3 regions of the Escherichia sp. MAL-1 genome follow, and region 3 is predicted to be linked to each of the others. Evidence: predicted binding sites of a transcription regulator. Region 3 holds the regulator's gene; each other region holds the start of a gene.

Region 1 (4,268 bases), 540 kb from region 3:
CTCTAAAAGCGCGCTGAAACAAGGGCAGGTTTCCCTGCCCTGTGATTTTTTACTTCTTAGCGCGCTCTTCGAGCATCGCTACTGCAGGCAGTACTTTACCTTCCACGAATTCGAGGAATGCGCCGCCGCCAGTGGAGATGTAGGAGATTTTGTCAGCAATGCCGAACAGGTCGATTGCTGCCAGAGTGTCGCCGCCGCCAGCGATGGAGAACGCTTCGCTGTCTGCGATAGCGTTAGCCACGATTTCAGTACCTTTGCGGAAGTTCGGGAATTCGAACACGCCAACCGGACCGTTCCACAGAATGGTTTTCGCATTCTTCAGGATTTCAGCCAGTTCCTGAGCGGAAGCATCACCGATATCCAGGATCTGCTCGTCAGCTTTCACATCGTTAACAGATTTCAGGGTAGCCGGTGCAGTTTCAGAGAACTCGGTTGCTACGCGAACATCAGACGGAACCGGGATGTTGCAGGTGGTCAGCAGACGTTTAGCTTCGTCAACCAGGTCAGCTTCGTACAGGGATTTACCCACATCGTGGCCTTGTGCCGCGATAAAGGTGTTAGCGATACCACCACCAACAATCAGCTGGTCAGCGATTTTAGACAGGGAGTCCAGAACGGTCAGTTTGGTAGATACTTTAGAACCACCAACGATAGCCACCATCGGGCGAGCAGGTTCTTTCAGTGCTTTACCCAGCGCGTCCAGTTCAGCTGCCAGCAGCGGGCCTGCGCACGCAACGTCAGCGAATTTACCGATACCGTGAGTAGAAGCCTGCGCGCGGTGAGCAGTACCGAATGCGTCCATTACGAACACGTCACACAGTGCAGCGTATTTTTTGGACAGGGTTTCGTCGTCTTTCTTCTCGCCTTTGTTGAAGCGAACGTTTTCCAGAACAACCAGTTCACCTTCAGCAACGTCAACGCCGTCGAGGTAATCTTTAACCAGACGAACCGGGTTAGACAGTTTGTCTTTCAGGTAGTTAACAACCGGCAGCAGAGAGAATTCTTCGTTGTACTCGCCTTCGGTAGGACGACCCAGGTGGGAAGTTACCATCACTTTTGCGCCTTGTTTCAGGGCCAGTTCGATGGTCGGCAGAGAAGCACGGATACGCGCGTCGCTGGTTACTTTCCCGTCTTTTACTGGTACGTTCAGATCCGCACGGATAAATACACGTTTCCCAGCAAGATCCAGATCGGTCATCTTAATTACAGACATGGTGAATCCTCTCGTTGATTCTAAAAGTTTTGCAGACGCTGCTTGCGTCTTACCTGAAAGCAACAGTAGCCATAGCTAACGTCGTGTCGAGCATTCGGTTAGCAAAGCCCCATTCGTTATCGCACCAGACCAACGTTTTGATCAGGTGTGCGCCACTGACCCGGGTTTGGGTGCCATCGACAATGGCACTGTGCGGATCGTGGTTAAAATCTACAGAGACCAACGGCAATTCCGTATAGTCAACTATACCATGAAATGCACCTTGTGCTGCTTTTTGCAGCAACAGGTTGACTTCATTGGCTTTTACAGGTTTCTTCACCGTCACGCTTAAATCGATTGCCGTCACATTTATGGTTGGCACACGTACCGCAATCGCTTCAAAGCGATCGTTAAATTGCGGAAAAAATCGTGTGATACCGGCGGCCAGTTTAGTATCGACCGGAATGATCGACTGGCTGGCTGCCCGGGTGCGACGCAGGTCAGGATGGTATGCATCAATAACCTGTTGATCGTGCATGGCGGAGTGAATTGTGGTCACAGTGCCGGACTCAATACCGTACGCATCATCTAACAATTTGATGACGGGAATTATGCAATTCGTGGTACAGGAAGCGTTAGAAACGATGCGGTGTTCCGCACGAAGTTGATCCTGATTGACGCCGTAAACAACGGTCGCGTCGAGATCGTTACTGCCAGGATGTGAAAAGAGCACTTTTTTGGCCCCGGCGGCAATATGCGCTTCGCCATGCTCGCGGGAGCCATATACGCCGGTGCAGTCGAGGACTACATCAACGCCAAGTTCACGCCAGGGGAGCGATTGCAGTGAACGTTCATGCAATACGCGGATGGCGTCATCACCAACAAAAAGTTGATCGCGTTCCTGTCGTACTTCCCATGCAAAACGGCCATGGCTGGTGTCATATTTCAACAAATGCGCCATGCCCGCAGCATCCGCCAGTTCGTTGATTGCCACCACGGTAATTTCCGCCCGGCGTCCGGATTCATACAAAGCACGAACCACATTACGCCCGATGCGACCGAAGCCATTTATCGCTACGCGTACGGTCATAGATCTCCTGCAAGGTTTTCCCTGAGCAAATTTGCCAGACAGAGTAATCCAGCAAATCGTCCGGGGAAACCTTACCTGTCGCAAACTGCGACTGATTGGTTAATTGTCGAACATTTAATCGACTGAAACGCTTCAGCTAGGATAAGCGAAACGTGGAATAAAAGGAATGTTTGTCCAGCCGAAGAAGACATTTATCTGACTCACATCACACTTTTATCCCCTTTTGTGGGAAGCTTTATTCCAGGCTGGCGTAATAATAACCCTACAATAACTGGAATAAATTGTCAGCTTGTGAAGTGATACCGGCCTTCTTCAGTCATCTCTACTATCAGATTGGCCTGACGGCTATTCATCAGCACACGCTCGACATTGGGGCCATCGGTGCGGGCATAAAATGCTTCGGCTACTTGCCGCGTTAATCCTCCCGCAATTTTACGACTAATCAAGCGCTCCCGCAGAATTTGAGCAGGTGCATGAATAAAAATAGAAAAATCGCAGAAAGATGCCAACTCCAGCCACTTTTCATCATCCAGTAACAACCAGTTTCCTTCGACGATGACGAGTGGTGCGGTAACGTGCAACGCATCTTCAACAGGATCATGCTTTTGTCGATCGTACTGCGGCCACGTACAATCCCCTTCCACGACCTGGCGCAGATTTTCCGTCAGTTTCGCAACGTCAAATGTCTCTGGTGCGCCTTTGAAGGGGCGCAATTGATGCGCATCCAGCCAGCTATTGTAATGGTGAAAACCATCCATCGGGAGCGTCTGAATAGCGGGCAGTTCCGGGTCTTGTTGCGCGAGATATTCCCAGAAGGTGGTTAGGGTTGATTTACCCGTCCCCGGCGGAGCGCAAAGAAAAACCACCGTACGCCGCTGCGGATTTACCGTCTGTAAGGCCGCCAACATGTGCAGCAACGGTTTATGTACATTTTCAATCTCTTCGTTCTGGTACTGTGCCTGTATCTTCAGCCCATTCACCGTTAATTCAATTTTCACGGCGTTAATTCCTTTAAGGTGGTCGTTACTGCCAGCGTCAGCGCCGTTTTGACCATTCCGCTAAAACGCGCCTCTGACCAGACGGCGAAATCGGCGAACTTCATCGCTTTCAACGCGTCATAGAGCGTCGCATTGCAGGTTATGCTATTGACGTTGCTGATAAAATCCCAGGTCATGTCATCGGCAAATCCGGGCGTTTCATCCTGTTCGTTCAGGTAATGCCAGAACTGGGAAAAATGCGTGATATCGGCGTACAACCATTTATCCATTTTCCCCAACGCATAAATCAAACGCAGTGCAACATCAATATCGTCAAGCGGGCCGCTTTGGGCGAGTAACGGCTTCACTGCATATTCCACGATCTCTTCATCGTTATCGACAAACAGCGACGGCAGAAACTGGCGTATCCCCTGGAGCAAAATGGTATGCGCAGTTTTCATAAATGAAAATAAATTGTCCTGTGCATCCAGTTGCTCAAGCACATCATCTTCTGTCAGCGTCGCCATTGGTCTTCCGATAGATCACCATCAATGCAGGGAGTCTATTATATTACACGTTTGGTCCGCGCCGCCGATCAGTAATGTCTGCGTCCGCACCCCATTCGCCGTCTGTTGGATACCGTTCACCAGCTCACCGCCCGTCACGCCCGTAGCGCTAAAGAGGATATCGTTCCCCCTCACCAGTTCATCGAGCGAGTACACACGGTTAACGTCAACGCCCATTGCCTTGCAACGCTTGCGCTCCTGCTCTGCAATCTGCCGATTTTCCGTGTAATCCCCTTTAGCCTGGCAAAAGTCAATCAGCTCGGCCTGCATATCCCCGCCTAATGCTTTAACGGCACAGGCAGAAATCACGCCTTCTGGCGCACCGCCGATGGTGTACATCACATCGTAAGGATTATCCTGCCAGCAGGTCAGCACGCTGGCGGCGACATCGCCATCCGGCAGGGCAAAAACCTTCACGCCCAGCTGTGTTGCTTCCTCAATCG
Region 2 (4,268 bases), 2.4 Mb from region 3:
GGCGAAGAACAAAGTGGCTCAATGGAAACCATCGGTTTCTCGCTGTATATGGAGTTGCTGGAAAACGCCGTCGATGCACTGAAAGCCGGACGCGAGCCGTCGCTGGAAGATCTCACCAGCCAGCAAACAGAAGTCGAGCTGCGGATGCCGTCGCTATTGCCAGATGATTTCATTCCTGACGTGAATACGCGTTTGTCGTTCTATAAACGTATTGCCAGCGCCAAAACGGAAAACGAACTGGAAGAGATCAAAGTCGAGCTTATCGATCGCTTCGGCCTGCTGCCGGATCCGGCGCGTACCCTGCTGGATGTTGCCCGTCTGCGCCAGCAAGCGCAGAAACTGGGGATCAGGAAGCTGGAAGGTAATGAGAAAGGCGGGGTGATCGAATTTGCCGAGAAGAATCACGTTAATCCGGCCTGGTTGATTGGTTTGCTGCAAAAACAGCCGCAGCATTACCGCCTTGATGGTCCGACGCGCCTGAAATTTATTCAGGATTTGAGTGAGCGGAAAACGCGTATCGAATGGGTACGCCAGTTTATGCGTGAACTGGAAGAGAACGCGATCGCTTAATGGTAAATCGGGGGCGTTTCTGCGCCCCCATCTGCAACATTTACAAATTCTTTGCACTTCCCTGCACTATCCGACACTGTCACCATCCATAATTCAGGCTTATCTGTTTATTACAATAACCTTATATTTATTATGGATTTTTGGTGATGATCAAAACGCGTTTTTCTCGCTGGCTAACGTTTTTTACGTTCGCCGCTGCCGTGGCGCTGGCGCTACCGGCAAAAGCCAACACCTGGCCGCTGCCGCCAGCGGGCAGTCGTCTGGTTGGCGAAAACAAATTTCATGTGGTGGAAAATGACGGTGGTTCTCTGGAAGCCATCGCCAAAAAATATAACGTCGGCTTTCTCGCTCTGTTACAGGCTAACCCTGGCGTTGATCCTTACGTACCGCGCGCGGGTAGCGTGTTAACGATCCCGTTGCAAACCCTACTTCCAGATGCGCCGCGCGAAGGCATTGTGATCAATATTGCGGAGCTGCGTCTCTATTACTACCCGCCGGGTAAAAATTCGGTAACCGTGTATCCAATAGGTATTGGTCAGTTAGGTGGTGACACGCTGACACCGACAATGGTGACCACCGTTTCAGACAAACGTGCAAACCCAACCTGGACGCCAACGGCAAACATCCGCGCCCGTTATAAAGCACAGGGAATTGAGTTGCCTGCGGTAGTGCCGGCTGGACCGGATAACCCAATGGGCCATCATGCGATTCGTCTGGCGGCCTATGGCGGCGTTTATTTGCTTCACGGTACGAACGCCGATTTCGGCATTGGCATGCGGGTAAGTTCTGGCTGTATTCGTCTGCGGGATGACGATATCAAAACACTCTTTAGCCAGGTCACCCCAGGCACCAAAGTGAATATCATCAACACTCCGATAAAAGTCTCTGCCGAACCAAACGGTGCGCGTCTGGTTGAAGTACATCAGCCGCTGTCAGAGAAGATTGATGACGATCCGCAGCTGCTGCCAATTACGCTGAATAGCGCAATGCAATCATTTAAAGATGCAGCACAAACTGACGCTGAAGTGATGCAACATGTGATGGATGTCCGTTCCGGGATGCCGGTGGATGTCCGCCGTCATCAAGTGAGCCCACAAACTCTGTAAATCCTGGATAAAAAAAATCCCCGCGACACGGCATGTCGCGGGGAAAAAATCAGCAGTAGCAGGCATTAATGAGGGTTAATGCTTATTTATAAATTACTGCTGTTCCATGGAGGGTATTCGGACCGGTTACAGAAGTAATACGGAAAGATTTTGCGCCCATCTCATCCGCTTTTTGCGCCAGCTGCTCTTCCAGCGATCCCAGATTTGTCCCCGCGTTAGCACTGATTGTACCGACTTTTTGTTGGCCTTCTGGCGTTGACTGAACTTCGACAGCCGCAAAGCTGGCAAATGACATGGAGCTTAAAATCGCCGCAGCGATGAGGGTTTTTACGTTTTTCATAATAGTGGCCTTATGCAGATGAATGACGTCGCAAGCAATTACTTAACGATCGATAACTAAATGATAGATGTGATCTGGATCACATACAAGATATTTTTTATAACAATCATTAATTAATTTAAAAATCTTTAAATTTCAGTTAAATAGAAAGCAATTATTTTTATGGGATCTGGACTGGTGAACGGAGGTGATTATTTTTATAATAACCTTTCATTCACAGTCACCAGGTACAACGGCATCATGGCAACTGACTCAACACAATGTGTAAAAAAAAGCCGTGGCCGCCCAAAAGTGTTCGACAGGGATGCCGCGCTTGATAAGGCCATGAAATTGTTCTGGCAACACGGTTATGAAGCGACTTCTCTTGCGGACCTCGTCGAAGCGACCGGAGCCAAAGCGCCCACGCTATACGCGGAATTTACCAACAAAGAGGGGTTATTTCGTGCCGTTCTCGACCGCTATATCGATCGTTTTGCCGCTAAGCATGAAGCACAGCTGTTTTGTGAAGAGAAAAGCGTGGAGTCTGCGCTGGCTGACTATTTTGCTGCCATCGCCAACTGCTTTACCAGCAAAGACACCCCGGCAGGCTGCTTCATGATCAACAACTGCACCACCCTCTCCCCAGATTCAGGAGATATCGCCAATACGTTGAAATCACGCCATGCGATGCAAGAGCGCACTTTGCAGCAGTTTTTATGTCAACGACAAGCGCGCGGGGAAATCCCGACCCACTGTGACGTGACACATCTGGCAGAATTCCTTAATTGTATTATTCAGGGGATGTCGATCAGCGCACGCGAAGGTGCATCGCTGGAAAAACTAATGCAGATTGCCGGAACGACTTTGCGTTTATGGCCCGAACTGGTGAAATAAGTCGCAAAAAAAGCCCCTCAGCCTGAGCGAATGAGGGGCCAAATTGCAGAGTACAGCCTTGTTATACTTTGTTATTCAAAATCAGTTGCCCATTACTATCTAGCGGGATCTGCGTACCCGGATCGCGGTCCATGCGGATTTTGCCCTGCTGATCGCCAATCTTATAGGTCACATCATAACCGAGCATTTTTTCTGACTTGTCATACACCGTTTTACAACGCTGTTGCGTAGTCGTGTAAGTATCGCTTTCCTGGAGAGAGCCCTGGATCTGGTTACCGGCATATCCACCACCCAGCGCCCCCACAACAGTGGCGACATCTTTACCGCGACCACCGCCAAACTGATGCCCTATCACGCCGCCAGCAACAGCGCCGAGCACCGACCCGGTAATGCGATTTTCATCCTGCACCGGTCGACGATGGGTCACTGTGACGTTGCGACACTCCTGACGCGGTGTTTTAACCGTTTCCTTGATTGGGGTTGCAGAAACAACCTGAGCGTATTGCGGGCCACGTTCAAACACGTTCAGACTGGCCACTGCCGCTACGCCCAGCGCAGCTGCGACACCAATCCCGATACCCGCCAACATTGATTTATTCACGGGAACACCTCCTTCTTTGCAGTTATGCCAATCATGCAAGCGAAGGAGAAAAGCAGCTATCAGACAGAAGATGAAAAGCGCGGGAATGGCTGGAAATACTTAATGATTCGGAGGAGTCTGAAGGAATGCCTGATGCGACGCTTAACGCGTCTTATCAGGCCTACCGCTCGTACCATTTGTCCAGGGCGGATGAGGCGTTTATGCCACATCCGCCAGTGTACGTCGATTAATGCAACTTCAAACGCGGACGGATAACGCGGTTAATACTCCCCACCAGCATCATTAATCCGGTTTTAAAGTAACCATGCAGCGCAATCTGATGCATTCGGTATAGCGAGATATATACAAAGCGCGCAATTCGTCCTTCAATCATCATTGAGCCGCGCGTCAGGTTACCCATCAGGCTACCAACGGTGGAGAAGTTCGACAGCGATACCAGTGAACCATGATCTTTATACTGATAATTTTTCAGCGGCTTACCGTTTATCTGCGCCAGAATATTGTTCATTGCGCAGGTCGCCATCTGGTGTGCAGCCTGAGCACGCGGCGGAACAAAGCCCCCTTCCGGACGCGGGCATGACGCGCAGTCGCCAATAGCGTAAATGTCTGGATCGCGGGTGGTTTGCAGCGTCGGTTCCACCACCAGCTGGTTGATACGGTTAGTTTCAAGACCACCGATATCTTTCAGGAAGTCTGGCGCTTTGATCCCGGCTGCCCATACCATCAGATCCGCCTCAATATATTCGCCATCTTTAGTGTGCAGGCCGCCTTCATCAGC
Region 3 (4,268 bases):
AAGTCGCCGACGTCAAACGCCAGCTACAGTGCGGAGAAGCGGTGCTGGTATGGTCGGAGCTGCACGAAACGGTCAATATTATGCCGCGCAGTCAGTTTCGCGAATAACCTGCAACCGTCGGCGGACGAGATAATAATGATAGCTAAGTCATGGAGTTACTATGTCTGCCAAACATCCGGTCATTGCGGTAACAGGATCCAGCGGCGCGGGGACCACCACCACCAGCCTCGCGTTTCGTAAAATATTCGCGCAGTTAAATCTGCATGCAGCTGAGGTGGAAGGCGACAGTTTTCACCGTTACACCCGCCCGGAAATGGACATGGCGATCCGCAAAGCGCGCGACGCCGGGCGGCATATCAGCTACTTCGGCCCCGAGGCTAACGACTTCGGCCTGCTGGAACAAACCTTCATTGAATACGGTCAGAGCGGCAAAGGGAAATCTCGCAAATATCTGCATACCTACGATGAAGCCGTACCGTGGAATCAGGTACCGGGGACATTCACCCCCTGGCAACCTTTACCGGAACCCACTGATGTACTGTTTTATGAAGGTTTACACGGCGGCGTAGTCACGCCACAGCATAACGTTGCGCAGCATGTGGACTTACTGGTCGGCGTGGTGCCTATCGTTAACCTTGAGTGGATTCAAAAACTGATCCGCGACACCAGCGAGCGCGGGCACTCACGAGAAGCAGTGATGGACTCAGTAGTGCGTTCAATGGAAGACTATATCAACTACATCACACCGCAGTTTTCCCGCACCCATCTTAACTTCCAGCGCGTTCCCACCGTCGACACTTCAAACCCGTTCGCGGCAAAAGGTATCCCGTCGCTCGATGAAAGCTTTGTGGTGATCCATTTTCGTAATCTGGAAGGGATCGATTTCCCCTGGCTGCTGGCGATGTTGCAAGGCTCATTCATTTCCCACATCAATACGTTAGTGGTACCGGGCGGCAAAATGGGTCTGGCAATGGAATTAATTATGCTGCCGCTGGTGCAACGATTGATGGAAGGAAAGAAAATCGAGTAACTCTGCTATTACGCCGGATAAAATACTATCCGGCTTCACAACGGGATAGTTAAGTCACGCGGCAACCACTTCATACGAGTGAGTAATATTCACCGCTTTTTCCAGCATCAACGCCACTGAACAATATTTCTCGGCAGAGAGATCAACCGCACGCGCAACCGCTGCGTCTTTCAGGTCGCGACCGGTGACGATAAAATGCAGATTAATGTGCGTAAACAGGCGTGGTGCCTCTTCGCGGCGTTCAGAGGTCAATTTTACTTCACAATCGACCACATCCTGACGCCCTTTTTGCAGGATCGAAACCACATCGATGGCACTGCAACCACCCGCCGCCATCAACACCATTTCCATCGGACTTGGTGCTTTATCGCCTGAGTTGCCGTCCATTAAAATCTGATGACCAGAGGCGGATTCGCCCAGAAAAGTTAACCCTTCGACCCACTTCACTCGCGCTTGCATTTTTGCTACTCCACTGCGTCAATTTTCCTGACAGAGTACGCGTACTAACCAAATCGCGCAACGGAAGGCGACCTGGGTCATGCTGAAGCGAGACACCAGGAGACACAAAGCGAAAGCTATGCTAAAACAGTCAGGATGCTACAGTAATACATTGATGTACTGCATGTATGCAAAGGACGTCACATTACCGTGCAGTACAGTTGATAGCCCCTTCCCAGGTAGCGGGAAGCATATTTCGGCAATCCAGAGACAGCGGCGTTATCTGGCTCTGGAGAAAGCTTATAACAGAGGATAACCGCGCATGGTGCTTGGCAAACCGCAAACAGACCCGACTCTCGAATGGTTCTTGTCTCATTGCCACATTCATAAGTACCCATCCAAGAGCACGCTTATTCACCAGGGTGAAAAAGCGGAAACGCTGTACTACATCGTTAAAGGCTCTGTGGCAGTGCTGATCAAAGACGAAGAGGGTAAAGAAATGATCCTCTCCTATCTGAATCAGGGTGATTTTATTGGCGAACTGGGCCTGTTTGAAGAGGGCCAGGAACGTAGCGCATGGGTACGTGCGAAAACCGCCTGTGAAGTGGCTGAAATTTCGTACAAAAAATTTCGCCAATTGATTCAGGTAAACCCGGACATTCTGATGCGTTTGTCTGCACAGATGGCGCGTCGTCTGCAAGTCACTTCAGAGAAAGTGGGCAACCTGGCGTTCCTCGACGTGACGGGCCGCATTGCACAGACTCTGCTGAATCTGGCAAAACAACCAGACGCTATGACTCACCCGGACGGTATGCAAATCAAAATTACCCGTCAGGAAATTGGTCAGATTGTCGGCTGTTCTCGTGAAACCGTGGGACGCATTCTGAAGATGCTGGAAGATCAGAACCTGATCTCCGCACACGGTAAAACCATCGTCGTTTACGGCACTCGTTAATCCCGTCGGAGTGGCGCGTTACCTGGTAGCGCGCCATTTTGTTTCCCCCGATGTGGCGCAGACTGATTTATCACCCCGATATCAACTATGCACTTCGACAAACGCTGGTGCTATGTTTGCCCGTGGCCGTTGGGTTAATGCTTGGCGAATTACGATTCGGTCTGCTCTTCTCCCTCGTTCCTGCCTGTTGCAATATTGCGGGCCTTGATACGCCTCATAAACGTTTTTTCAAACGCTTAATCATTGGTGCGTCGCTGTTTGCCACCTGTAGCTTGCTGACACAGCTACTACTGGCAAAAGATGTCCCCCTGCCCTTTTTGCTGACCGGATTAACGCTGGTACTTGGCGTCACTGCTGAGCTGGGGCCATTGCACGCAAAATTGCTTCCCGCATCGCTGCTCGCCGCCATTTTTACCCTCAGTCTGGCGGGATACATGCCGGTCTGGGAACCATTGCTCATCTATGCGTTGGGCACTCTCTGGTACGGATTGTTTAACTGGTTTTGGTTCTGGATCTGGCGCGAACAACCGCTGCGCGAGTCACTAAGTCTGCTGTACCGTGAACTGGCAGATTATTGTGAAGCCAAATACAGCCTGCTTACCCAGCACACCGACCCTGAAAAAGCGCTGCCGCCGCTGCTGGTGCGCCAGCAAAAAGCGGTCGATTTAATTACCCAGTGCTATCAGCAAATGCATATGCTTTCCGCGCAAAACAATACCGATTACAAGCGGATGCTGCGTATTTTCCAGGAGGCGCTGGATTTGCAGGAACATATTTCGGTCAGTTTGCATCAGCCGGAAGAGGTGCAAAAACTGGTCGAGCGTAGCCATGCGGAAGAAGTTATCCGCTGGAATGCGCAAACCGTCGCCGCTCGCCTGCGCGTGCTGGCTGATGACATTCTTTACCATCGCCTGCCAACGCGTTTTACGATGGAAAAGCAAATTGGCGCACTGGAAAAAATCGCCCGCCAGCATCCGGATAATCCGGTTGGGCAATTCTGCTACTGGCATTTCAGCCGCATCGCCCGCGTGCTGCGCACCCAAAAACCGCTCTATGCCCGTGACTTACTGGCCGATAAACAGCGGCGAATGCCATTACTTCCGGCGCTGAAAAGTTATCTGTCACTAAAGTCTCCGGCGCTACGCAATGCCGGACGACTCAGTGTGATGTTAAGCGTTGCCAGCCTGATGGGCACCGCGCTGCATCTGCCGAAGTCGTACTGGATCCTGATGACGGTATTGCTGGTGACACAAAATGGCTATGGCGCAACCCGTCTGAGGATTGTGAATCGCTCCGTGGGAACCGTGGTCGGGTTAATCATTGCGGGCGTGGCGCTGCACTTTAAAATTCCCGAAGGTTACACCCTGACGTTGATGCTGATTACCACCCTCGCCAGCTACCTGATATTGCGCAAAAACTACGGCTGGGCGACGGTCGGTTTTACTATTACCGCAGTGTATACCCTGCAACTATTGTGGTTGAACGGCGAGCAATACATCCTTCCGCGTCTTATCGATACCATTATTGGTTGTTTAATTGCTTTCGGCGGTACTGTCTGGCTGTGGCCGCAGTGGCAGAGCGGGTTATTGCGTAAAAACGCCCATGATGCTTTAGAAGCCTATCAGGAAGCGATTCGCTTGATTCTTAGCGAGGATCCGCAACCTACGCCACTGGCCTGGCAGCGAATGCGGGTAAATCAGGCACATAACACTCTGTATAACTCATTGAATCAGGCGATGCAGGAACCGGCGTTTAACAGCCATTATCTGGCAGATATGAAACTGTGGGTAACGCACAGCCAGTTTATTGTTGAGCATATTAATGCCATGACCACGCTGGCGCGGG

Evidence for each region. Region 3 encodes CRP, which controls carbon source genes, mostly activating them, when cyclic AMP is high. Its sites were predicted from a motif close to ATGTGANNNNNNTCACAT; they were not measured.
Region 1: epd (erythrose-4-phosphate dehydrogenase) is a predicted target of CRP. The motif match lies at 2,476-2,493, and genes of this name have one in related genera.
Region 2: bhsA (multiple stress resistance protein BhsA) is a predicted target of CRP. The motif match lies at 2,084-2,101, and genes of this name have one in related genera.

The regions. Positions count from the first base shown of each region.
Region 1 is NZ_CM129609.1:935,190-939,457, reverse strand. It holds gene pgk (phosphoglycerate kinase) at 50-1,213, opposite strand; gene epd (erythrose-4-phosphate dehydrogenase) at 1,263-2,282, opposite strand; gene ACU8XX_RS04630 (nucleoside/nucleotide kinase family protein) at 2,567-3,280, opposite strand; gene fumE (fumarase E) at 3,277-3,786, opposite strand; gene glpX (class II fructose-bisphosphatase) at 3,808-4,268, opposite strand, start outside.
Region 2 is NZ_CM129609.1:2,956,120-2,960,387, forward strand. It holds gene mfd (transcription-repair coupling factor) at 1-570, shown strand, start outside; gene ldtC (L,D-transpeptidase LdtC) at 714-1,676, shown strand; gene bhsA (multiple stress resistance protein BhsA) at 1,759-2,016, opposite strand; gene comR (TetR family copper-responsive transcriptional repressor ComR) at 2,257-2,889, shown strand; gene ACU8XX_RS14820 (glycine zipper 2TM domain-containing protein) at 2,951-3,490, opposite strand; gene ndh (NADH-quinone dehydrogenase) at 3,717-4,268, opposite strand, start outside.
Region 3 is NZ_CM129609.1:396,373-400,640, reverse strand. It holds gene ACU8XX_RS01850 (YheU family protein) at 1-107, shown strand, start outside; gene ACU8XX_RS01845 (phosphoribulokinase) at 161-1,030, shown strand; gene ACU8XX_RS01840 (OsmC family protein) at 1,085-1,489, opposite strand; gene crp (cAMP-activated global transcriptional regulator CRP) at 1,791-2,423, shown strand; gene ACU8XX_RS01830 (YccS/YhfK family putative transporter) at 2,474-4,268, shown strand, end outside.